Regions from separate parts of the Stenotrophomonas sp. PS02297 genome, predicted to be linked through region 3. Evidence: predicted binding sites of a transcription regulator. Region 3 holds the regulator's gene; each other region holds the start of a gene.
The links. The regulator FliA, encoded in region 3, starts transcription of late flagellar genes. The targets are predictions, from matches to a motif close to TAAAGTTTNNCNNNCNNNGGCCGATAA.
Positions count from the first base shown of each region.

Region 1 (6,874 bases), on a different contig from region 3:
CAGCTGCGCCCTGCGCCAGCTGGTTGGCCTGGCGGGCGTGTTCGGCGTTCTGGCGCACGGTGGAGGTCAGTTCCTCCATCGAGGCGGCGGTTTCCTCCAGGTTGGCGGCCTGCTGTTCGGTGCGGCGCGACAAGTCGTTGTTGCCGGTGGCGATTTCCGAGGCGGCCAGGTTGATGCTGCCGGCGGCCTGCTGGATGCGGCCGACGATGGAGGTCAGCTGCGCCACGGTGGCGTTGGCGTCGTCGCGCATCCGTGCGAACACACCCTGGAAATCGCCGTGCATGCGCGCGGTGAGGTCGCCGCGGGCGATGGCCTGCAACAGGCGGGAGGTCTCGGCCAGGCTGCCGTCGGTGACCTCCATCATCGTGTTGAGGTTGTGCACCATCTGCCGGAAGTCGTACTGGAAGCGCTCCTCGTCGCCGCGCTGGCTGAAGTCGCCGGCGGCCGCGGCGCCGCTCAGGCGGCGGATCTCGGCGCTGATCGCAGTGAGGTTGCGCTTGATGGTGGCCATGGTCTCGGTGATCTCGGCCTTCTCGCCTGGCAGCTGCGGCATGTCGCGGCTGAGGTCGCCCACGGCATAGCGCTGCGCCAGCTCGATCACCTGCATCTTCACGTTGATGTGGCCGGCCACCAGTTCATTGGTGCCGGCGACCATCACCCCGTAATCGCCGGGGAACGCGCCCTGGTCCATGCGGTAGCTGATGATGCCGGCGCCATGCTGGCGCTCCATCTCCTGCTGCGCGGCGATCACCGCCTGCAGCTGCGCCTGCATGCGCTGCATGGAGGACAGCAGCTTGCCGACTTCGTCGCGGCGCGAGGCGTCGATGCGGCGGTCGAGCTTGCCGGCGGAAACGTCGTCGGCCACGCGCACGGCTTCGCCCAGCGGCAGCATGATCGCGCGGATGATGGCCCAGCCCAGCAGGGCGGCGAGCACCAGCGACAGCACCATGCCGGCGATCACCGCGACCAGCGAGCGCTGGTAGGCGAGCCGGGAGGCGGCCACATCCTTGGCCAGTTGTTCCTGGTTGTACTGCGACATCAGCTTGAGCTGGTCGAACAACACCCGCCGCAGCTTGCGCGATTCGTCCGAGGAGATGCGCCGCGCGCCATCGAAATCGTCGGCGGCGATGGCCGCGGCGATGCGCTCGTGGGCCTCGAAATAGGCCGAGCGCTGCTCCTTGAGTTTGTTGTACATCGCCAGTTCTTCGGCGGTGTAGTCGGTCTCGATGTCGTCGTAGGCCTTCTCGGCCGCTTCGATCAGGCCGCGCGTGTCGGCCAGGCGCTTGTCGTAATCGGCCAGCTGCTCGGCATTGCCCTGGTAGTTCAGCTGGGACTGTTCATAGGTGCGGAATTCGCCAAGCTGCGCGCGCATCTCGCCCAGCTGCTGGACGGCGGGCATCCAGTTGCTGTTGATCTGCTCGATCTGGGTGTTGGCGAGCATCATCCGCCACAGCGAGAACCCGCCCATCAGCAGGGTGATCATGCAGGTGATGCAGAAGGCGAGGACCAGCTTCCGCGTGATCGACAGGTTCTGGAACCATTTCATCGCAGACATCTCCAAGGGCGGACTTCGACGGTATGCAGGCCCGGCGCTCCTGCGGAGTGTCATGAATCCGGAATGGGCTGCGACGGGAAGCCCTCACCCGCGATCGGGGTGCACTACCGCGATATCGGCGCAGGCGTCCGCTTCTTGACGCCGCCCAAGCCGCGAGTCGGGATTCCGTGAGCAGGCGCACGGAATGCAGCCTTCCCGGCGCTGGCGGCGGTGCCGGGTTTCCGTTCAGAAATGGAACTGGGCGCGCAGCTGCAGTGCTTCCGGCCGTGCATGCAGGGCACCGCGGCGGGCATCTGCCCGCACGTAGTTGGCTTGGAATTTCAGGTGCGGCCCGAGATACCAGTTGGCGCCGAGGGTCCAGTTGCGCTCGTCGCCGCCGCGGATCGGGCCATCGTCCAGGTCGATGCGGCTGTAGCGCGCCAGCAGTTCGACGGCGCCACGCTTGCCGGCCGGCTTCGGGTTGGCGACGTTGCCGCCGCTGTAGGCGCGGGATTCGCCGGTGAGCAGCCAGCTGCCCGCCAGGTACCAGCCCTCGCCCCGGTAGTCGGCCAGGCCATGGCGATGGGTGGTCTGCCGCAGGTACTCGCCCTGCAGCGACCAGGGGCCCTCGATCCACAACGCTTCCAGGCCGCGGCGCTCGATGCGCGCGACATCGCGCAGGGTGCCGGAGTCGACCAGGCGCAGCGGCGTCAGCGACACCTCCGGCTTGGCGCGCCAGCGCACGCTTGGCGCGATCTCCACGCCCAGGCCGTTGGTCTCGGCATCAGGATGCTCGCGGGTGGCCGAGACCCCGAGGTGCAGCACGTGCGCGGCTTGCTTGCGCGGTGTCCAGGCCAGCCGCGCGGCCAGGCTGTCGCCGCGGTTGTTGCCCTGCAGATCGTGCGAATAGGCGCCGGCGTTGAACAGCCAGCGCGGCCGCTCCAGCGCCCAGTCCACGCCGATGCGGCGGCCTTCGTAGAACGCCTGCGTCGGCAGCGCGTTCTCCATGAAGGCGCCGTTGCGGGTGGCGGTGTTGCCCTCCAGACCCAGCGGCAGTTTCATCTGGCCGATGCGCCATTTGCCCAGGTCGCGGCCGGTCAGGCCCTTGCTTTCCAGGCGCAGGGCCACGTCCATCCAGGTGTCGGACTGGAAGTCATAGGAGGCGCTGAAGTCGTACAGGCCCTTGCGCTTGATGGCGACGCCGAATTCCTTGCGGCGCCAGTCCTGGTCATCTTCGAACGCGCCGCCGTCGGCGGCGAAGCGATTGACGTCCCAGGCGAAATTGCCGGTGAGCGAGGTTTCGGTGCCGTTGTCGAAGGTCAGTTTCGGCGGCCATGCGCCAGCCTGCGGGCCGGCGAAGGCAGGCGCGGCAAGGGTGAGCAGGGCGAGAGGGGCCAGGCGGCGCATGCAGGTGTCCCGGAACGAAGGCGGCTCCATGCGATGGCATGGGCCGGGGAGGGCACAGCCCTCCGCCTGCGGGGCGGGAAGGCGCGTGTATCGGGCCGCCCTCGGTACAGGCGGGACATGGATCAGCAACGTGTTGAAGCCCTGCGATGCCCGCCTGCCGGCCGCGTTGCCGGCGCCTTCAACCGCGCCGTGCTGCCTTTGGCTGCATGCGCCTGTCCGGCGCCATCCAGATGCGGCGCGCCTTCACCCCACAGGGCGAAGGCGCCGGCTCAGGCCGCCTGCGGCACGCGCAGCGAGCGGACCAGCCCGCCGACATCGACGATCAGCGCGACGCGGCCATCGCCCAGGATCGTCGCGCCGGAAACGCCGGCGATGCGCCGATAGTTGTTCTCGATGTTCTTGACCACGACCTGCTGCTGGCCGAGCAGCTCGTCCACTTCCAGCGCGATCTTCTGGCCGTCGCCCTCGACCACCACCACCAGCGGATCGGCGTGGGTTTCCTGGCGGTAACCGTAGTAGTGCCCCAGCGCCAGGATCGGCAGGTACTCGCCGCGCACGCGCAGCACGCGGCCTTCGCCGGCCATGGTGCGGATGTCCTCGGCCTTGGGCTGCAGCGCCTCCAGCACGTAGGCCAGCGGCAGGATCAGGGTTTCGCCGGCGACCGACACGGTCATGCCGTCGAGGATGGCCAGGGTCAGCGGCAGCCGGATCAGCACGCGGGTGCCGGCGCCGGTCTGGCTCTCCAGCTGCACTTCGCCGCCCAGGGCCTGGATGTTGCGGCGGACCACGTCCATGCCGACACCGCGGCCGGACAGGTCGGTGACCGCGTCGGCGGTGGAAAAGCCCGGCTGGAAGATCAGGTCCCAGACCTGGGTGTCGGTCGGGTTGTCCGGGATCGCCAGCCCGCGCTCCTGGGCCTTGGCCAGGATCTTGTCGCGGTTCAGGCCGCGGCCGTCGTCGCTGACCTCGATGACGATGTGCCCGCCCTGGTGCGAGGCGGCCAGGGTGATGGTGCCCATCTCGTCCTTGCCGGCCTGCCTGCGCACGTCGGGCATTTCCAGGCCGTGGTCGATGGAGTTGCGCACCAGGTGCACCAGCGGATCGGCGATCTTCTCGATCAGGCCCTTGTCCAGCTCGGTGCCTTCGCCGATGGTGCGCAGCCGCACCTGCTTGCCCAGCCGCGAGGACAGGTCGCGCACCAGCCGCGGGAAGCGGCGGAACACGGCATCCACCGGCAGCATGCGCACGCCGATCACCGCTTCCTGCAGGTCGCGGGTATTGCGTTCGAGCAGGTCCAGGCCGGCCAGCAGGCGCTCGGCGTGGGACGGATCCAGGCCGCCGGAGACCTGCTTGAGCATGGCCTGGGTGATGACCAGTTCGCCGACCAGGTTGATCAGCGCGTCGACCTTGTCGACGCTGACACGGATCGAGCTTTCGGCCTCGTGGCTGGCGCCCGGCGCATTGGACGCGGCGGCGGGGCGCACGGCGGCGGCCACTTCGACGGCCACCTCCTGCACCGGCGTCGGCGCACTCACGGCCAGGCTCGGCGGCGCGACGATCGGCTGGATGTCCAGCTCGCAGTCGTCCACCACCCAGGCGAAGGTGTCTTCGATCTTGCTGCGCGGGATGCGGCCGGTCAGGCCCAGGTCCCAGGCGATATAGGCTTCCAGCGGGTCCATCTGCTCGAAACCGGGCAGGCGCTCCATGCGCGCGTCGACCTGCAGCGGGCCGAGGGTTTCCAGTTCGCGGATGATCCGCAGCGGATCGTTGCCGCTCATGAACAGCGACGGCGCCGGCACGAAGCCGATCTGCCAGCCTTCCGGCTCGGCGGCGGCTTCTTCCTGCTTCGCCGCGGCCGGCGCGGCGGCTTCGCCGGACAGCACCGCTTCCAGCCGTGCCTTCACCGCGGCGACGGCGGCGGGGTCGGCCGCCTGGCCATGCTCGGCCTCGCGCAGCAGGGCGCGCAGCACGTCCACCGAGGACAGCATGGCATCGACCGCAGCGCTCTCCAGCGCCCGCTTGCCGGCGCGCAGCTCGTCCAGCAGCGTTTCCAGCACATGGGTCAGGCCGGCGATCGCTTCGAAGCCGAAGGTGCCGGCGCCGCCCTTGATCGAGTGCGCGGCGCGAAACACCGAGTTGATGATCTCCGGATCCTGCTGCCCGTCCTCCAGGGCCAGCAGCCCGGCCTCCATGGCGTCCAGCCCTTCGCGGCTTTCCTCGAAGAAAGTGGCGTGGAAACGTTGCAGGTCCATGCTCATCGGCGCGCTATCCGGTCAGGGTTCGGGGCAGGGGGGTGGGGCGATCAGCCCAGGACTTTCTGGACGGTGGCGACCAGCTGTTCCGGATTGAACGGCTTGACCAGCCAGCCGGTGGCGCCGGCGGCCTTGCCTTCGGATTTCTTGTCGGCGGCCGATTCGGTGGTGAGCATCAGCATCGGGGTGAACTTGTAGTCCGGCAGCTGGCGCAGTTCGCGGATCAGCGAAATGCCATCCATGTTGGGCATGTTCACGTCGGTGACCACGGCGTTGAACTTGGCGCCCTTGGCGCGGCCCAGGGCGATGGCGCCGTCTTCGGCTTCCTCGACGGAAAAGCCGGCCGAGGTGAGGGCGAAGGCCACCATCTGGCGCATCGACGCCGAGTCGTCCACCACCAGGATTCGAGCGCTCATGCAACGTTCTCCACAGAATTCGATTTGTCAGGGGTTGCGTCCAGACCGAGGGTCTGGAGGACGCCGAGCAGGCGCGCGGCGTCGCGGAAGGTATCGGTAGCGTCGTCGAAGACGGTGGCGTGGCCGGCCTGGCGGCGGGCCAGGACGAAGGCGCACAGCACCTGGATGGCGGCGGTATGCACGCGGCCTACCTGGCTGGCGTCCACGCGCAGCGCGCCGTTCCGGCCCAGGTGCGGGGCCAGGTGTTGCTTCAGCTCGCTGGTGGACTCGATGCCCAGGTCCTGCGCCAGTGCCACAGTGCTCATCGTTGCTCCGGAGAGACGGTACTGGACCAGTTAGCGGCAACCGCACGGGGTTCTTTAGCGGCGTGAAGAACGGCGTTCGATTATGTGAACGGGTGCGCGGAATGGCCGGGGCAGGCCGAGGCGTGCCGGAAACGGGCCGGGACCGGCGCGGATGCCGGACGTGTGCCGCCGCACGGACCTGTCCCGCACCCGCGCAGGCCGGCCTTCAGCGTTCGCACTGCAGCAGTTCGGAGGCGTCGAGCAGGATCATCGGCTGCTGGCCGATGCGGGCCACGCCGCGGAACAGGGTGTTGGAGATCTGGCAGATACGGGCGGTGTCGGGCGGCTCGATCTGCGACTCGGTCAGGTTGGCCACGTCCTCCACCGCGGATACCCGCAGGCCCAGGACTTCGCCCCGTTCCTCGAGCACGACGATGCGGGTCAGGCTGTCCTCGCCGACCGCGGCGAATCCCAGGTGCAGGCCGAGATCGATGACCGGCACCACCTGGCCGCGCAGGTTCATGATGCCGAGCATGGCCGCCGAAGTGCCGCGCAGGCCCAGCAGCGGCACCGGCAGCACCACTTCCTGCACCTTGAGCAGTTCCAGCGCATAGGCCTGCACACCGCAGCGCAGGCGCAGCCAGCGCGAGGTGCGTTCGCTGGCGCGGCGCTGGGGTTGCTGCGGCGCGCGGGCCTGCGCCTGCAGCGCGGCCCAGACGTTGTTGCCGGCCGGCACGGCGGGCGCGGGCTCGGCAGGGCGTGGCGGTTCCGATTCCACGACCACCGGCACGGCGTCGGCGACGGCGCGCGGCTGTGTCGCTGCGGGCACAGCCGCAACGGCGCGTGCCGGAGCTGAAGCAGGAACGGGAGCGGCCGGCGCGACGACCGCGGCAGCCACCGCAACCGGTGCCGGGGCCGGGGCGGGCGCGGCTTCCACTACGGCCGGACTGGCCGGTGGCGCCGTCGCGGCGGCAACGGCGG
Region 1 covers NZ_JASCOS010000083.1:5,556-12,429, forward strand. Annotated here, with positions in the region: gene QMX80_RS14075 (methyl-accepting chemotaxis protein) at 1-1,546, opposite strand, end outside; gene QMX80_RS14080 (porin) at 1,781-2,941, opposite strand; gene QMX80_RS14085 (chemotaxis protein CheA) at 3,211-5,199, opposite strand; gene QMX80_RS14090 (response regulator) at 5,244-5,609, opposite strand; gene QMX80_RS14095 (STAS domain-containing protein) at 5,606-5,914, opposite strand; partial or broken gene QMX80_RS14100 (chemotaxis protein CheW) at 6,120-6,874, opposite strand, start outside.
Region 1: a site for FliA is predicted at 5,945-5,971, ahead of QMX80_RS14095 (STAS domain-containing protein). Genes of this name have one in related genera too.

Region 2 (6,874 bases), on a different contig from region 3:
CGGTGATCACCCTGCCGCCGCAGGGGATCCAGGAACTGATGGCGATGGACGATGCGGCGTTCGGCAACGCCGTCACCGGCTTCTTCGAGCAGCGCCTGGGCCGGATGCGGCCGGTGGGCGCGCGCCATGTCTATCCGCTGGTCGGCGTGTACGCGCACCGCTTCGCCGCGCACCGCTATGCGCTGGCCGGCGATGCCGCAGTGGGCATGCATCCGGTCACCGCGCATGGTTTCAACTTCGGCCTGCAGAGCCAGCAGCGGCTGGTGAAGGAGGTCGCCACCGCGGCCGCGCGCGGCGGCGACATCGGCGCCGCTGCCGTGCTGGCCCGCTACGAGCGCGGGCACAGGCTGGCGACCTGGCCGCTCTACGAGGCGACCAATGCCATCGCCACGCTGTACAACGACAGCCGCCTGCCGGCCCGCCTGCTGCGCGGTGCCGCGCTGCGCGCCGCGCACGGCGTGGCGCCCTTCAGGAAGATGATCGCCGCGCACCTGACCCAGCGCGCGAGCTTCTGAGCCACCACTGCTACGTCGCGGCCAGCACGCGGATCCGCACCTCGCCCAGCGCCACCTGCTGGCCCGCGCGGATCTTGCAGGCCTTGCGCAGTTCGACCTCGCCGTCTACGCGGACCTGGCCTTCGCCGATGATCATCTTGGCCTCGCCGCCGCTGGACACCAGGTCGGTCAGCTTGAGCAGCTGTTTCAGTTCCACGTATTCGCGGTCCAGTTCGAAATCGATGGTCTGCATGGGGATGCCGGTGGGGAAGGAGGGCGATTATCGCCCGCGCGGGATCCGTCCTGCTCGTCACTCCTGTTCGAACCGGCGCAGTTCCTCGATCACCGCCTGCGCCTGGCGCAGGCTGTAGCCGCTGACCGCATCCTCGGCGCGGCGCGCCAGCCCCGGACGCGGCGAGGTCCGCGCCCGGCGGTACAGCGCCGCGGTACCCAGCCAGCCGAGCAGGCCGGTTCCGACGCAGGCCGCGAACCACGGCGCCATGTCCGGCCAGGCGGGTATGCCGGCGATGCCGCCCAGCGCGACCAGCACCACGACCCACATCACCCACCATGACCAGCCGGCGAGCATGCCGTTGAGCGCCTGCAGGCGGCGCAGCCGGCCCAGGCCCTGCTCGAGTTCCAGGACCGGGGCGGTGGGGTCCAGGCGCCGCAGCCGGTCCAGCACGATGCCGGCCAGCGCAACGGTCAGCACGCCGAAGGCATGCACGGCGATGCCGGCGGCCAGATAGGCGGGCACGTCGAGGTTGCGTTGCCAGCAGGCGATGCCGAGCACGACCAGGCCGATGCCGAACGCCAGTTGCAGCCATTGCCCGCGCCGCAACGGGGCAAGGTGGTCGTGCAGGCGGCGGCTGGCCTGCACGCGCAGCAACTGCAGGTCCAGCGCCTGCTGCCGTTCCAGGTGGCGGGCCAGGGCCTGCCAGGCGGTCTTCAGTTCATCCGGTTCCATGAGGGCGTCCTCGGTTGGGTCACAGTTCGTTGCGCAGGCGCGCTTTCAGGCGGCCGATCTTGGTGGCGACATTGGTCGTGCTCAGGCCCAGCACCTCGGCGATCTCGCGCTGCGGGCACTCCTCCAGATGTAGCAGCATCAGGGCGCGGTCCAGCGGCGGCAGGGCATGGATGAAGCGGTAAAGGCGTTCGACCTGCTGCGCCCGGTCGGGGTCGTGCGCGGCCGGGTCGGGCAGGGTCTCGAGCGGGTCGTCCGCGGCGGTCTGGAGCGTCGGCGTCCGGGCCCGGCCGCGCAGCTGCGAGATCGCCACGTTCAATGCGATCCGGTACATCCAGGTCGAAAATGGCCGTGCCGGGTCGTAGCCAGGCCACGCCCGCCACAGCTGGGCGGCGATCTCCTGGGCCAGGTCCTCGCGGTCCTCGCGCTGGCGCGCATAGCTGCCGGCCACCTTGACCAGGATGCCGCGATGGCGCTGCAGCAGTTCGGTGAAGCGGGCCGGGGGCTCGGGAAGCGGCTGGGACGGGGCCATGACGGTCGCAAGGGGGACGATGCCGGGTGATTCGCCGGCCGCCGCCGGATATCACAGCTGAACGGATGCCATCGGGGATTTCGACAGCGGCCTGCGCAAGGCGCACAATACGCCCCATTTTCCTGCCCGCTGCGTTCGCGGCGGTGCCCCCGGAGCCCCCATGTCCCAAGAAACCCCCGCGCCGCTGCTGTTCGCAGATCTCGGCCTCTCAGAGCCTGTGATGAAAGCGGTCGCCGACGTCGGTTACGAGACCCCGTCGCCCATCCAGGCCGCCACCATCCCGGCGATGCTGGAAGGCCGCGACGTGCTCGGCCAGGCGCAGACCGGTACCGGCAAGACCGGCGCCTTCGCGCTGCCGGTGCTGTCCAACATCGACCTTTCCGCCACCAAGCCGCAGGTGCTGGTGCTGGCGCCGACCCGCGAGCTGGCCATCCAGGTCGCCGAGGCGTTCCAGACCTATTCGGCCTCGATGCCCGGCTTCCGCGTGCTGCCGGTGTACGGCGGCCAGCCGTACGGCCAGCAGCTGTCGGCGCTGCGCCGTGGCGTGCACGTCGTGGTCGGCACCCCTGGCCGCGTGATCGACCACCTCGACCGCGGCACCCTGGACCTGTCCGAGCTGAAGACGCTGGTGCTGGACGAAGCCGACGAAATGCTGCGCATGGGCTTCATCGACGACGTCGAGGCCGTGCTCAAGAAGCTGCCGGAAAGCCGCCAGGTCGCCCTGTTCTCGGCGACCATGCCGCCGCAGATCCGCCGCATCGCGCAGACCTACCTGCGCGAGCCGGTGGAAGTGACCATCGCCTCCAAGACCACCACCTCGGCCAACATCCGCCAGCGCTACTGGTGGGTGGCGGGCATGCACAAGCTGGACGCGCTGACCCGCATCCTGGAGGTGGAAACCTTCGATGCGATGATCATCTTCGCGCGCACCAAGGCCGGCACCGAGGAACTGGCCGGCAAGCTGCAGGCGCGCGGCCTGGCCGCGGCCGCCATCAACGGCGACATGCAGCAGGCCCAGCGCGAGCGCACCATCGGCCAGCTCAAGGAAGGCAAGCTCGACATCCTGGTCGCCACCGACGTGGCCGCCCGAGGCCTGGACGTGGAGCGCATCAGCCACGTGCTGAACTACGACATCCCGTACGACACCGAAAGCTATGTGCACCGCATCGGCCGTACCGGCCGTGCCGGCCGCAGCGGCGAGGCGATCCTGTTCGTCACCCCGCGCGAGAAGGGCATGCTGCGCCAGATCGAGCGCGCCACCCGCCAGCCGATCGAGGAAATGCAGCTGCCGACCGTGGACGCGGTCAACGACCACCGCGTGACCAAGTTCATGGACCGCATCAGCCAGACCCTGGCCGGCGGCGACATGGATTTCTACCGCGACCTGCTGCAGCGCTACGAAGGCGAGAACAACGTGCCGGCGATCGACATCGCCGCCGCGCTGGCCAAGCTGCTGCAGGGCGATGCGCCGTTCCTGCTGGCCCCGCCGGTGCGCGAGCGCCGCGAACCGCAGGCCGGCCGCAACGAACGTCCGGCGCGCGACGGCGGTTTCCCGCGCCAGCGCGAAGAGCGCGGCGAGCGCCCGGCGCGCTTCGAACCGCGCTTCGAGCGTGGCCCGCGCGCCGACGACGGCGAGCACGCGCCGCGTCCGCCGCGTGGCGAAGGCGAGTCCGGCGAGCGTCCGCGCCGCGAGATGCCGCCGCGCAGCGCGCCGGAATTCGGCATGGAGACCTACCGCATCGAGGTCGGCCACATGCACGGCGTGAAGCCGGCCAACATCGTCGGCGCCATCGCCAACGAGGCCGGGCTGGAAAGCCGCTACATCGGCCGCATCGACATCCACGACGACCACTCGGTGCTCGACCTGCCGGCGGAAATGCCGTCGGACACGCTGCAGCACCTGCAGAAGGTGTGGGTGTCCGGCCAGCAGCTGCGCATGCGCCGGGTCGAGCCGGGCGAGGAGCAGGGCGCCGCGTCCTCGTTCAAGCCGCGCTTCGGCAAGGGCCCCAAGCCCGCCGGCCGTCCCGGCGGTCCGCGCTCTGCTGGTCCGGGCGGCCGCCCTGGCGGCTTCAAGCCACGCGGTCCGCGCGGCGCCTGAGTCCTTGCGGATGACGGGTTCCACCGCCAGGACGGTGGACCCGTGCGATCCGGCCCGGCGGAGACGAGGCCGTCATCGGGTTTTCCCGACAAGGGCGGAAAAGCCGCATGCGATAATCGCGGACGCGTCGGGATGTATGCAGGGGAAGGGATGGTGATCGCGGGCAGTGGGATGAAGGCGCGGGCCATGGCGGGGCCGATGTTGCTGTCCCTGCTGCTGGCGCTTCTGCTGTTCCCGCTGGCTGCCGCCGCCCAGACTCCGCAGGCAGGCCGGGATTACCTGCTGGTCGGCGAGCCGACCGACGAACAGGCGCCGATCCGCGCCTGTCCGCCCGAAACGCTGGAGCGGCTGGGCGACGGCATCCTGATCGCCGCGCCCGCCGAAGGCTGGTCCGGCGCGCCGCAGGCGGTGGACGTGTTCAACGTGTTCGCCGGCGAAGTGATGATCTCCCACGGCGACCGCCGGATCTGCGGCAACATGCAGGACGCGCGTACCCGCGATTCGCGCTTCCGGGCGGGCATCGGCATGGTGCTGGTGCCCAAGCCGGGTGACATGGAGCCGATCCGGGTGGCCTGGGAAACGCCGCTCAAGGCGCGCTGGGTTCCCACGCTGCGGCTGGGTGCGCCAAGCCCGGTGCAGCAGATGGATACGATGCGCCTGCTGGTGCGCACCGCCTGCATCGCCATTGCCATCGCCCTGGCGCTGTCGGCGCTGATGGGTTTCCTCACCACCCGCGATCGCGACTTCCTGGTCTACACGCTGGCGACTGCGCTGCTGGTGGTCTGGCAGTCGGTACTCAGCGGCCTGAGCGGCTATCCCGAACCCTGGCTGCCGGTGGGCGGTTTCGCCCCCTGGTGGATGGTGTCGGCCTCGGCGCTGAGCATCGCGGTGATGGGCTGGGTGCTGTGGCGTCTGTGCGGCGGCCTGCAGACCTGGCCGCGATCGCGCCCCTGGGTGCGCCGTTTCGCGCAGCTGCTGCTGGCGCTGGCTCTGGTCACGCCGCTGTTGCCATGGGCCGGGCTGGCCTGGGCCGCCGCCGCGCTGGACCACGCTTTCAGCCTGGTCTGCGTGCTGGCGCTGGTGGCCGGGATCGTCTCGCTGCGCCGTGGCGACTACCAGGCGGTGGATGGCGTCGCCGCGGTGGCTCCGCTGCTGTTGATGGCGCTGGCGGACATCGCCGGCAGCCGCGACCTGGTGCGGTTCCGGGTCGAGGCCGTGCAGCTGTCGGTGACCTGGTTCCTGATGATGTATGCCTACGGCATCAACCGCCGGCTCGGCCAGCTGCGCCAGCAGCGCGACGAGATGCGCCAGCTGGCCGACACCGACGCCCTGACCGGGTTGCCCAACCGCCGCGCCGGCCTGCGCCAGCTCGAACGCCACATGCTCCGTGCGCGGAAGGACCGGCTGCCCCTGTCGATCGGCTTCCTGGACATCGACCTGTTCAAGCAGATCAACGACCGCTTCGGCCATGAGATGGGCGATGCGGTGCTGGTGTCGGTGGCCAACATGCTGCTTGCCGCGGTGCGCGACCGCGACGACGTGATCCGCATGGGCGGCGAGGAATTCCTGGTGCTGTTGCCAGGCACGCACGCCGAGGCGGCCCTGCCGCGGCTGGAGCAGCTGCGCGAGAAGATCGCGCGGCAGGCGGCCGAGCGGCGCCATGACGGGCCGGTGGTCACGGTCAGCATCGGCCTGGCGGAAATGCGTGCGCAGGGCGATGACCTGACCGCGCTGCTGCGCCGCGCCGACAACGCCATGTACCAGGCCAAGCGCGGCGGCCGCGATCGCGTGGTCGCCGCGGGCGACGATGCGCCCGTGCTGTCCGGCGACCCGGGCGATGGCGGATAATCCGTCGATGACGAACCGACTCAACAAGCACATCGCCGAAACCGGCTTCTGTTCCCGTCGCGAGGCCGACCGCCTCATCGGCGCCCGCCGCGTGACCGTCAACGGCATCGTCGCCGGCACCGGCGCGGTGGTCGGCGAGGGCGACGAAGTGCGCGTGGACGGCCAGCCGCTGCGTGCCCGCGTCGTGCAGAAGACCACCGGCCGCCGGCATGTCTACATCGCGCTGAACAAGCCGGTGGGCATCACCTGCACCACCGAGAGCGCGGTCAAGGGCAACATCGTCGACTTCGTCGGCCACGAGCAGCGCATCTTCCCGATCGGTCGCCTGGACAAGGATTCCGAGGGCCTGATCCTGATGACCAGCAACGGCGACATCGTCAACCAGATCCTGCGCGCCGAGAACGGCCACCAGAAGGAATACCTGGTGGCGGTGAACAAGCCGGTCACCGACGAGTTCCTGCGCGGCATGGCGCGCGGCGTGCGCATCCACGACCAGATGACGCTGCCGTGCCGCGCCACGCGCATCGCCAAGTTCGGCTTCCGCATCGTCCTCGAGCAGGGCCTGAACCGCCAGATCCGGCTGATGGCCGCGGCCTTCGGCTACCGCGTCACCCAGCTGCGCCGGGTGCGCATCGACAACGTCAAGCTCGGCGCGCTCAAGCCCGGGCAATGGCGCAACCTCACCGAGCAGGAGCTGCGCGGACTGCTGCCGCAGCAGCGGGAATGGTGAAGTGTGACCGGCTCGCCGCGCTGATCGCCGCGCGGTGAGGCTAGACTCGGCCTGTTTACGCCGTTTCCAAGGACACAGGCCCGGACCCGGATGATCAAGCCCGCCCTTCCCGCCAACGAGGCCGAACGCCTGGCCGCGCTGCAGCGCTATCGCATCCTCGATACCCCGCGCGAACAGGAATTCGAGGACCTGGTGACCATCGCCCGCA
Region 2 covers NZ_JASCOS010000003.1:61,716-68,589, reverse strand. Annotated here, with positions in the region: gene ubiM (5-demethoxyubiquinol-8 5-hydroxylase UbiM) at 1-515, shown strand, start outside; gene QMX80_RS01425 (RNA-binding S4 domain-containing protein) at 526-747, opposite strand; gene QMX80_RS01420 (serine/threonine protein kinase) at 805-1,461, opposite strand; gene QMX80_RS01415 (sigma-70 family RNA polymerase sigma factor) at 1,481-1,990, opposite strand; gene QMX80_RS01410 (DEAD/DEAH box helicase) at 2,151-4,088, shown strand; gene QMX80_RS01405 (GGDEF domain-containing protein) at 4,287-5,936, shown strand; gene QMX80_RS01400 (pseudouridine synthase) at 5,944-6,666, shown strand; gene QMX80_RS01395 (sensor domain-containing diguanylate cyclase) at 6,757-6,874, shown strand, end outside.
Region 2: a site for FliA is predicted at 4,164-4,190, ahead of QMX80_RS01405 (GGDEF domain-containing protein). Genes of this name have one in related genera too.

Region 3 (6,874 bases):
TCCTCGGGCGGCGGCAGGCCGAGCGCGCCGAAGCCCTCGTGCACGCGGCGCACGATGCCGACCACGCGGCGGATGATCTGCCCGGTCAGGTCCTGGTAGCTCTGGGTCAGGGCGATCTCGGTGAGGTTGTGGCGGATGCGGTCCAGGGCCTGCTCATGCTCGACCGCCGGCAGGCTGCCCTCGCGCAGGCCGGTGACCAGTTCGCGGCACTGTTCGGCCAGGTCCAGGGTGCGATGGGTGGCCTTCTCGGTCATCTCCACCACGTGGTCCAGGCGCGCACAGGCGTCGTCCAGCTCGCCAGCATCGCTGGGAATCGTCGGCAGTTCGCCCAGCGCCTGGCCCAGCTCGCGCGCGAGCCGGCCCAGGCCGGCCATCATCGGCTGCGTGCGCAGTGCCGCCAGGGCGTCGATTTCCCGGCGCCAGCCGGTTTCATCGCCGCTTTCCAGCGCCGCCAGCGCATCCTGCAGGCGTTGCACCAGGGCCGATTTCTCGCTCGGGGTCCCGCTGGAGATGATCGTCATCAGGCGCTCGCCGCCAGCCGTTCGAAGATCTTGCCCAGCTTCTCCTCCAGGGTCTGCGCGGTGAACGGCTTGATGATGTAGCCGTTCACGCCGCTCTGCGCGGCTTCGATGATCTGCTCGCGCTTGGCCTCGGCGGTGACCATCAGCACCGGCAGCGTCTTGAGCTTGGCATCGGCGCGGATCACCTTGAGCAGTTCGATGCCGGTCATCACCGGCATGTTCCAGTCGGTGACCACGAAGTCGAACGGCTGGCTGTTCAACAGGGCCAATGCGGCATGCCCGTCCTCGGCTTCGGCGGTATTGGTGAAGCCCAGGTCGCCCAGCAGGTTCTTGACGATGCGCCGCATGGTCGAGAAGTCGTCGACGATCAGGATCCGCATGTTCTTGTTCAAAAGGTGTTCCTCTTCATGGTTCGACGAGGCCGGCGTCGGCCGCCTCGAAAATCTTCAGCCGGCCGCGCAGGCGCAGCATGGCCTGGCCGTGGATCTGGCAGACCCGCGACTCGCTCACCCCGAGCACCGCGCCGATCTCCTTCAGGTTCAGTTCCTGCTCGTAGTACAGCGACAGCACCAGTTGTTCGCGCTCGGGCAACTGGCCGATGGCCTTGCCCAGTTCCTCGCCGAACTGGCTGCGCTCGAGCACCTGCTGCGGGGTCGGCCCGCCGGTGGCCGGGGTATCCAGCTCGCCCTGGTCCTCGATGCGCGACTCCAGGCTCAGCACCTGGCCGCGCGCGGCGTCCTCGATCAGCCGCAGGTACTCGGGCAGCGGCATCTCCATCGCCTCGGCCACCTCGGTGGCGCTGGCGGCACGGCCGGTGGCCTGCTCGATGCGGCGGATGGTGGCGGCGGCGTCGCGGGCGCGGCGGTGCACCGAGCGCGGCACCCAGTCGCCACGGCGGATCTCGTCGATCATCGAGCCGCGGATGCGGATCGAGGCGTAGGTCTCGAACGAGGCGCCCTGTTCGGCGTCGTAACTGCGCGACGCCTCGATCAGCCCCATCATCCCGGCCTGGATCAGGTCGTCGATCTCGACGCTGGCCGGCAGCCGCGCCGCCAGGTGATGGGCGATGCGCCGCACCAGGTCCGAATGGCGGGCGATGCAGTCGTTGGCGCTGGCGCGCTGCACCTCGCGGTATTGGGCGGCAGCGGCGGGCTTCATGTGGCCATCCCGCGCTGGATGATGCGCTCAAGGAAGAACTCGACGCCGCCGCGCGGCTCGGTGGGCGCCTGCCAGCGGGCGGTACGGCGGGCGATTTCCTGCAGCGCCAGCGCGGCCGGCGCCGACGGGTACAGCTTCACCACCGGCTGCTGGCGCTGCACCGACAGGCGCAGCCAGTCGTCCTGCGGTACGCAGCCCAGGTAGTTGAGCGAAACGTCGGCCAGGAATTTCTCGCACACCCGCACCAGCTTCTCGTACAGCACGCGGCCTTCGTTGGGGTCGCGCGCCATGTTGGCCACGACCTGGATGCGGTCCACCCCGCGCTCGCGCGAGAGCACCTTGATCAGCGCGTAGGCGTCGGTGATCGATGCCGGCTCGTCGCAGACCACCACCACGGTGTCCTGCGCGGCCTGGCAGAAGGTCAGCACGCTGTCGGTGATGCCGGCGGCGGTGTCGATGATCATCACGTCCAGGTCGCGCTCGAGCTCGGAGAACACGTTGACCAGGCCGACGTGCTCGGCCGGTTGCAGCTCGGCCATGTGCCGGCGCCCGGACGCGGCCGGCACCACCAGCAGGCCGTCGGGACCTTCGATGATGACGTCCTCCAGCGTGCAGCGCCCGGCGACCAGGTCGGCCAGGGTGTGCTTGGGCTGCAGACCGAGGATCACGTCGATGTTGGCCAGGCCCAGGTCGGCGTCCAGCAGCAGCGTGCGCTTGCCCATGCCGGCCAGCGCCACGGCCAGGTTGGCCGAGACGTTGGTCTTGCCCACGCCGCCCTTGCCGCCGGTCACCGCGATGGTGCGCACGGGGCCGGCAGGCTGGCGGCGGGTGGCCGACAGCGGGAAGGCATTGGTCAGCTTGGCGTACTCACGCGACGGCATGGTTCAACTCCGGGTTGCAGGGCATATCGGCCGCGCGGCGCAAATCTTCAAGGCGAAGCACGAGATTGGCCGCCGAGGCCCGGTGCAGATCTTCGGGCACATCCTGCCCATCCGTCACCCATGTGATCGGCAAACGGTGATCCACGGCCACAGAAAGGGCCGAACCGAAGCGGCCGGTCTCGTCCAGCTTGGTCAATACCAGGCCCTGCGGATTGGCCGCGCCGAAGCGGCGCACCACCTCGTCCATGTCCTGGAAACTGGTGTTGGCCGGCAGCACCAGCAGGGTACGGATCTGGCCGGCGGCGCGCAGCCACTGCAGCTGGGCGGTCAGGGCGCGGTCGCGCTGGCCCAGCCCGGCGGTGTCGATCAGCACCAGCTTGTAATCGGCCAGGCGCTCCAGCAGCTGGTTGAGGTTGGTGCCGCTGCTGGCTTCGTGCACGGCGATGCCGAGCTGGCGGCCGAAGCCGTACAGCTGTTCGCGCGCGCCGATGCGCTGGGTGTCGGTGGTGACCAGGGCGACGTCGCGGGCCGCATGCGCTTCGGCGAAGCGCGAGGCCAGCTTGGCGATGGTGGTGGTCTTGCCGGCGCCGGTCGGACCGACCAGCGCGATCACCCCGCCGGCCTCGATCGGATCGACCGGGGCGATCGGCAGCTTCTTGGAGATCAGGCCCAGCATCAGCCCGCGGGCGCGCGCCGGATCGGTCTCCGCCGGCATCTGCACCGCCACGTCGCGGGCCAGGCCGGCATCGAAGCCGTATTCGTCCATCAGGTCCAGCGCGTTGGCGCGCACCGGGCTGCCGCGCAGGCGCTCGTCGGTGAAACGGTTCATCTCGCGCTCGATCAGCTGGCGCATCCCGGCCACTTCCTGGCGCAGCTCGGCGAGCTGGCGGTCGTCGCGCGGCGCCGTGGCGACCACGCTCAGCGCGGGCGCGGCGACAGCGGTTTCAGGAGCGGGCGCCGGAACATTGACGGTAGCGGCGACAGCCGGGGCGACGGGCAGGATCGGCTCGACCGGCGCCTCGCGGAGCGGGGCCGTTTCAAGCGGCGCCGGCGGCGCCATCGGCGGCTCGATCCGCGATGCCGGTGCCGGTTCCAGGGCGACCCGCTCCTGCAGCGGCGGATCGATCACGAAGCGGGCGCGGTTGACCGGTGCCGGGGCGGGCGGGGCCGGCTCGACCGGGGCGAAGCCTTCGGGACGGAATGCGGGCACCACCGGGGTGTCGTCCAGCGCTGCCGGGAAGGTCGCGAAGATCTGTTCCGGAAGCTCGGGCAGGCGTTCGGCGGCGGGCCGGGGCTGCGGCTTGAGCAGCGAGGAAAAGCGGCTGCCCGGGGCCAGTTCGACGCTGCTGTCGATGGAACGGCCGGTGGCGCCGACCGCCGAGCGGGCGAGGGCGGCCACGGCTGAGGCGGTGGCCACCACCGGTTCCGGCTCCGGAGTCCTGCGGCGGGTCACCGCGGCGATGATCGCCTCGGCGGCGCTGCGCGGCTTGGGCGCCGGCGGTGCCGGGCGGGCGGCCTCCAGGGCGCGCTGCACGGCGGTCTCGTCGTAGTGGGCGGCCGCCACGATCTCGACGCCTTCCTCGATCCGGCGGTTGGACAGGATGACGGCGTCGGGGCCATGTTCCTTGCGCACCAGGTTCATGGCGGTGCGCATGTCGGCGGCGACGAAACGTTTGATCTTCATGCTGGAGTACCGGGAATTCGTGTGCGGGTGCGACGCGGGAGCAGTGGCGTTGGCGGTGTCGTGCATGGCGGTGCGTGCTCCTCGTCCTTCGTTTGTGGCGGTGGCCCGCCAGGTGTCCGTTCTTTGACGTCGTCCTGCGCCGCCGGTTTCCAGGCTGTCCTCAGCTGATCGTGCCGACCAGCTTCAGGCGCTTGTCTTCCGGGACCTCGCTGTAGGCCAGCACCGACAGCGAGGGGACGCTGTGGCGGACCATCCGGGCGAGGGCGGCGCGGACCGGGCCCGGTACCAGCACCACGGCCGGCTCGTTGCGCGCCTCCTGCTTGCCGACGCATTCGGCAAGGCTCTGGTGGAGACGTTCGGCGAGACCGGGTTCCAGTGCGGCACCGTTGCCCTGCGTGGATTCCTGCAAGACCCGTTCCAGTTGCGGGTTCAGGGTGAACACCGGCAGTTCCGGCGACATGCCGGCGATCTCCTGCACGATGAAGCGGCCCAGCGCGTTGCGCACGGCGGCGGTCAGCGCGGCCGGGTCCTGGGCCAGCGGCGCGTTCTCCACCAGCGCCTCGGCGATCTTGCGCAGCTGGCGGATCGGGATGCGCTCGATCAGCAGGTTCTGCAGGACGCGGGCCACCACCGAGATCGGCAGCGCCTTCGGGGTCAGGTCATCGACCAGCTTGGGCGCGCTCTTGGCCAGGGTGGCCAGCAGCTGCTGCACTTCCTCGTGGCCGAGCAGTTCCGGGGCGTGCTCGCGGATCAGGTGCGAGAGGTGGGTGGCGATCACCGTGGCCGGATCGACCACGGTGTAGCCCAGCGATTCGGCATGGGCGCGCTGATGCGGCTGGATCCAGGTGGCGTCCAGGCCGAAGGCCGGGTCCTTGCCGGGAATTCCCTCCAGCTGGCCCATTGCGCTGCCCGGGTCCAGCGCCAGTTCGCGGTCGGGATGGATCTCCGCGCTCGCCACCGGCACGCCATGGATCAGTACCCGGTAGGTGGTGGCGGGCAGCTCCAGGTTGTCGCGGATATGCACCGACGGGATCAGGAAGCCGACATCCTGGGTGAGTTTGCGGCGCACGCCCTTGATGCGCGCCATCAGTTCGCCGCCCTGGGCCGTGTCTACCAGCGGGATCAGCCGGTAGCCCACCTCCAGCCCCAGCGGATCGACCGGGCGCAGCTCGTCCCAGCTCAGTTCGGCGGTCGGCGCCGGCTGCGAGGAGAGCAGGCCGGGAATCTCGCCCTGCGCGCCGGCGCCGGCCTCGGCGCCGGGCTTCTCGGCGTTGGCCATGTCGCGCTTCCACAGCTTCCAGGCCAGGAAGCCGAGGATCGAGGCCAGGATCAGGAAGGCCAGGTTGGGCATGCCCGGCACCAGGCCGACCAGGCCGATGATGGCCGCAGCAATCGCCAGGGCGCGGTACTGGCCGAACACCTGGCCCATCATCGCCTCGCTCATGTCCTGCGAGCGCGAGGCGCGGGTGACCAGCATCGCCACGGCGCTGGACACCAGCAGGGCCGGCAGCTGCGCCACCAGGCCGTCGCCGATCGACAGCAGGGTATAGGTGGCGGCGGCCTGACCGAACGGCATGCCGTGCTGCAGCACGCCCACCGCCAGGCCGCCGAGCAGGTTGATGAACAGGATCAGGATGCCGGCGATGGCGTCGCCGCGGATGAACTTGCTGGAGCCGTCCATCGCGCCGTAGAAGTCGGCTTCCTCGCGCACTTCCTCGCGCCGGACCTTGGCTTCCGCGGCCGTCAGCAGGCCGGCGTTGAGGTCGGCATCGATCGCCATCTGCTTGCCGGGCATGGCGTCCAGGGTGAAGCGCGCGGTCACTTCCGACACGCGTCCGGCGCCCTTGGTGATGACCACGAAGTTGATGATGGTGAGGATCGCGAACACCACGATGCCCACCGCGTAGTTGCCGCCGATCACGAACTCGCCGAACGAGGCGATGACCTTGCCGGCGGCCTCGTGGCCGTTCTGGCCGTTGAGCAGGATGACGCGGGTGGAGGCCACGTTCAGCGCCAGCCGCAGCATGGTGGTGATCAGCAGCACGATCGGGAAGATGGTGAAGTCCAGCGGCCGCTTCACGTACACCACCGCCAGCAGCACCATCAGCGAGATGGCGATGTTGAAGGTGAACAGCGCATCGAGCACCGGCGCGGCCAGCGGCACTACCACCATCGCCAGCAGCGCCAGCACGATCAGCGGCGCGCCGAATCCCTGGCGGATCGCGCCCAGCAGGCGGCGCGCGGTGGCCGGCATGGGCTGGGCACTCATGGGCGGGCTCCCTTGCCGAATTCGTCGATGTCGATGGCCGGCTGCTGCGGCATCGGCCCGCTGCGCCAGGCGCGCAGCTGGTAGACGTAGGACAGGATCTGGGCGACGGCCGAATACAGTCTCACGGGGATTTCCTTGCCGAGTTGGCTTTCCCTATACAAGGCGCGTGCCAGCGGCGGCGCCGAGACGATGGCCACGCGGTTGCCGTCGGCGACCTGGCGGATGCGCAGGGCCAGTTCGTCCACCCCGCGGGCCACCACGGTGGGGGCGTTCATGCGCCCGGCCTCGTACTTGAGCGCCACCGCATAATGGGTCGGGTTGACCACGACCACGTCGGCCGTGGGCACTGCTTCCATCATCC
Region 3 covers NZ_JASCOS010000088.1:7,357-14,230, reverse strand. Annotated here, with positions in the region: gene QMX80_RS14475 (protein phosphatase CheZ) at 1-521, opposite strand, end outside; gene cheY (chemotaxis response regulator CheY) at 521-913, opposite strand; gene QMX80_RS14465 (RNA polymerase sigma factor FliA) at 927-1,679, opposite strand; gene QMX80_RS14460 (MinD/ParA family protein) at 1,676-2,560, opposite strand; gene flhF (flagellar biosynthesis protein FlhF) at 2,547-4,244, opposite strand; gene flhA (flagellar biosynthesis protein FlhA) at 4,405-6,513, opposite strand; gene flhB (flagellar biosynthesis protein FlhB) at 6,510-6,874, opposite strand, start outside.

Region 4 (3,110 bases), on a different contig from region 3:
GGTCCAGCGGCACGCCGAAGGCGCGGGTCAGCGAAGCATGCGGGTCGAGGTCGATCAGCAGCACGCGGTGGCCGAGGGCGGCCAGGCCGCGCCCCAATGCCAGCGTGGTGGTGGTCTTGCCGACGCCGCCCTTCTGGTTGGCAATGGCCCAGATACGCATCAGTGCACTCCTTCAATTGCTGCCGGCAGCGCCGGTCCGGATGCGCGCGCGGGCGCGTCGGCGCCGGCGGCATCGGGGTTGGTGTGTTCGGCGGCGACCGTGGCCGCGCCATCGGCCAGCGCATCGGCGCTGGCGGTCGAGTCGGCCAGGATGATGACCATCACCCGCCGGTTGCGGTTGCGGCCTTCGATCTGCGCGTTGCTCTCGCGCGGGCGGAATTCGCCGTAGCCCATCATCGCCAGCCGCTGCGGCTGCACGCCGTGATCGGCGAACAGGTGCACCACGCTGGCGGCACGGGCCGCCGACAGTTCCCAGTTGGACGGGTACTGCGCAGTGGCAATCGGCATGTTGTCGGTATGCCCTTCCACGCGCACGCCGTTGGGGACGTCCTGCAGCACGTCGGCCAGTTTGCCCAGGGTCTGCCGCGCGCCGGCGTCCAGCGTCGCCGAGCCGGTGGGAAACAGGATGTCGCTGTTGATCTCGACCTCGATCCACAGCTCGGTGCGGCGCACGGTGATCACGCCCTGGCTGACCAGCGGCGCCAGCGCCCGGGTCAGCTTCTCGGCGATCTGCCCGAGCTGGCGCTCGGCGCGCTGCAGCTGCTCGCGGTCGCGCAGCGATACCGGCCGGGTCATCTGCGAGGCCATCGACGGCAAGCGGGTCGGGTCGGCCATCGCGCCGCCGGTCATGCTCGGCGCGCGGATCACCGCCGGGCTGTCGTTGCCGCCGCCCTGCAGCTGCTGGTGGCCGACCTGCACCTGGGTGATGGTGCGCGGGGCGCCGCCAAAGGCGGTGGTCAGGGCATCGGCCATGACCCGGTACTTGCCTTCGTTGAGCGAGGAGATGGCGTACATCACCACGAAGAACGCCAGCAGCAGCGTCATCAGGTCGGCATAGGGGATGGCCCATGCCTCATGGTTGGCGTGTTCTTCGTGGGACTTGCGGCGGGCCATGGTTCAACCCACGAAACCGGCCAGGCTGGTTTCGATGTTGCGCGGGTTCTCGCCCTGGGCGATGGCGATCAGTCCTTCGATGATCATCTCGCGCTCGCGGCTGTTGTACGCGATCACGTTCTTGAGCTTGGCCGCGACCGGCAGGAACAGCAGGTTGGCCGAGGCGATGCCGTAGATGGTGGCGGTGAACGCGGCGGCGATGCCGTGGCCGAGCTTGCTCGGGTCGGCCAGGTTCTTCATCACCGCGATCAGGCCCAGCACCGCGCCGATGATGCCCAGGGTCGGCGCATAGATGCCCATGCCCTCGAACACCTTGGCCGCGGCCAGGTCGCGGTGTTCCTGGCCGCTGAGTTCGATTTCCAGCATGTGCCGGATCGCCTCGGGCTCGACGCCGTCCACGACCAGCTGCAGGCCTTTGCGCAGGAACGGGTCGTCCTGCATCTCCACCTGCGGCTCCAGGCCCAGCAGGCCCTGGCGGCGGGCGATGTTGCTCCAGTCCACGATCTGCCGGATCAGCGCCTGGCGGTCGCTGGCCGGCGGTTGCACCACCCAGCGGACGATCCTGAAGGCGTGGCGGAAGATCGCCGGCGAGGTATGCAGCAGGATCGAGGCGATGGTGCCGACGATGACGATGACGAACGCAGCGGGCGACCACAGCGAAGCCAGGCCGGCGCCCTTGAGAATGCTCCCGCCCACCAGCGAGGCCAGGGCGAGGAAGAGTCCGATGATGCTGAGTCTATCCATTTAACAGGTATCGGCTATTGCGGGGGGTACTTGAACGCGTGGTTTCCTTCTCCCTCCGCGGGAGAAGGCGCATTGCCTGCGAGCCACCGGCCCGCAGGCGCCTGGAAACCCGCTTTGCGTCCCGGTTCCTGCGCAGGCGCAAGGGCGAGGAGCAGCGGACCGGCGGTTCGCAGACTGCCCCTTTCACCCCGGCGGGAGAGGGCTTGCAAGAATCACTCCTGGCCGCGCAGGCCGTCCACGTCCAGGATCAGCGCCATGCGGCCATCGCCGATCAAGGTGGCGCCGGCATAGCCCTTAAGTCCGCGCAGCGCCCTGGGCAGCGGCTTGATGACCACTTCCTCGCGGCCGCGCACCTGGTCCACGACCAGGCCGAAGCGGGCTTCGCCGAGCTGCAGCACGACGATGGTGAGCAGGGCCGACTGCGCCGGTTCCACCGCCAGCCACTGGCGCAGGTCCACCAGCGCCAGCGTGTGCGACTTGCGGTCGAGCACGGCGCGGCCGTCGAACCAGCCCAGCGACGTGCGGGGGGCGTGCAGCACCTCCATCACGCGCGCCAGCGGCAGCGCGTAGATGTCCTCGCCGGCCTGCACCAGCAGGGTCGGCAGGATCGCCAGGGTCAACGGCACGCGGATCAGGAAGCGGCTGCCGCGGCCGAGCTCGGACTGGATCTGGATCTGCCCGCTCAGTTCGCGGATGCGCGACTGCACCACGTCCATGCCGACGCCGCGGCCGGAGATGTCGGTGACCTGCTGCTTGGTCGAGAAGCCGGGCAGGAACACCAGGTGCAGGCATTCCTCGCTGCTCAGGCGCGCGGCGGCCTCCGGGTCCAGCAGGCCCTTCTCGCGGGCCTTGGCGCGCAGCCGCTCGGGGTCGATGCCGGCGCCGTCGTCCTGTACCTCGATGCTGACGTAGTCGCCTTCCTGCTGCGCCGACAGCCGCACCCGGCCCATGCGCGGCTTGCCCTGCGCCTCGCGCAGGTCGGGCATTTCCACGCCATGGTCGATGGCGTTGCGCACCAGGTGCACCAGCGGATCGGCCAGCGCCTCGACCAGGTTGCGGTCAAGCTCGGTCTCGGCGCCGATCAGCTCCAGGTCCACTTCCTTCTTCAGGTTGCGGGCGACGTCGCGGGCGACCTTGGGGAAGCGCGAGAACACCTTGCCCACCGGCTGCATGCGCGTGCGCATCACCGCCGACTGCAGGCGTGCAGTGGCGATGTCGAGGGTGGAGACGGCGCGGTCGAGCTCCTCGTCCTT
Region 4 covers NZ_JASCOS010000083.1:13,131-16,240, forward strand. Annotated here, with positions in the region: gene QMX80_RS14105 (ParA family protein) at 1-160, opposite strand, end outside; gene motD (flagellar motor protein MotD) at 160-1,113, opposite strand; gene QMX80_RS14115 (flagellar motor protein) at 1,117-1,857, opposite strand; partial or broken gene QMX80_RS14120 (chemotaxis protein CheA) at 2,070-3,110, opposite strand, start outside.
Region 4: a site for FliA is predicted at 1,865-1,891, ahead of QMX80_RS14115 (flagellar motor protein). Genes of this name have one in related genera too.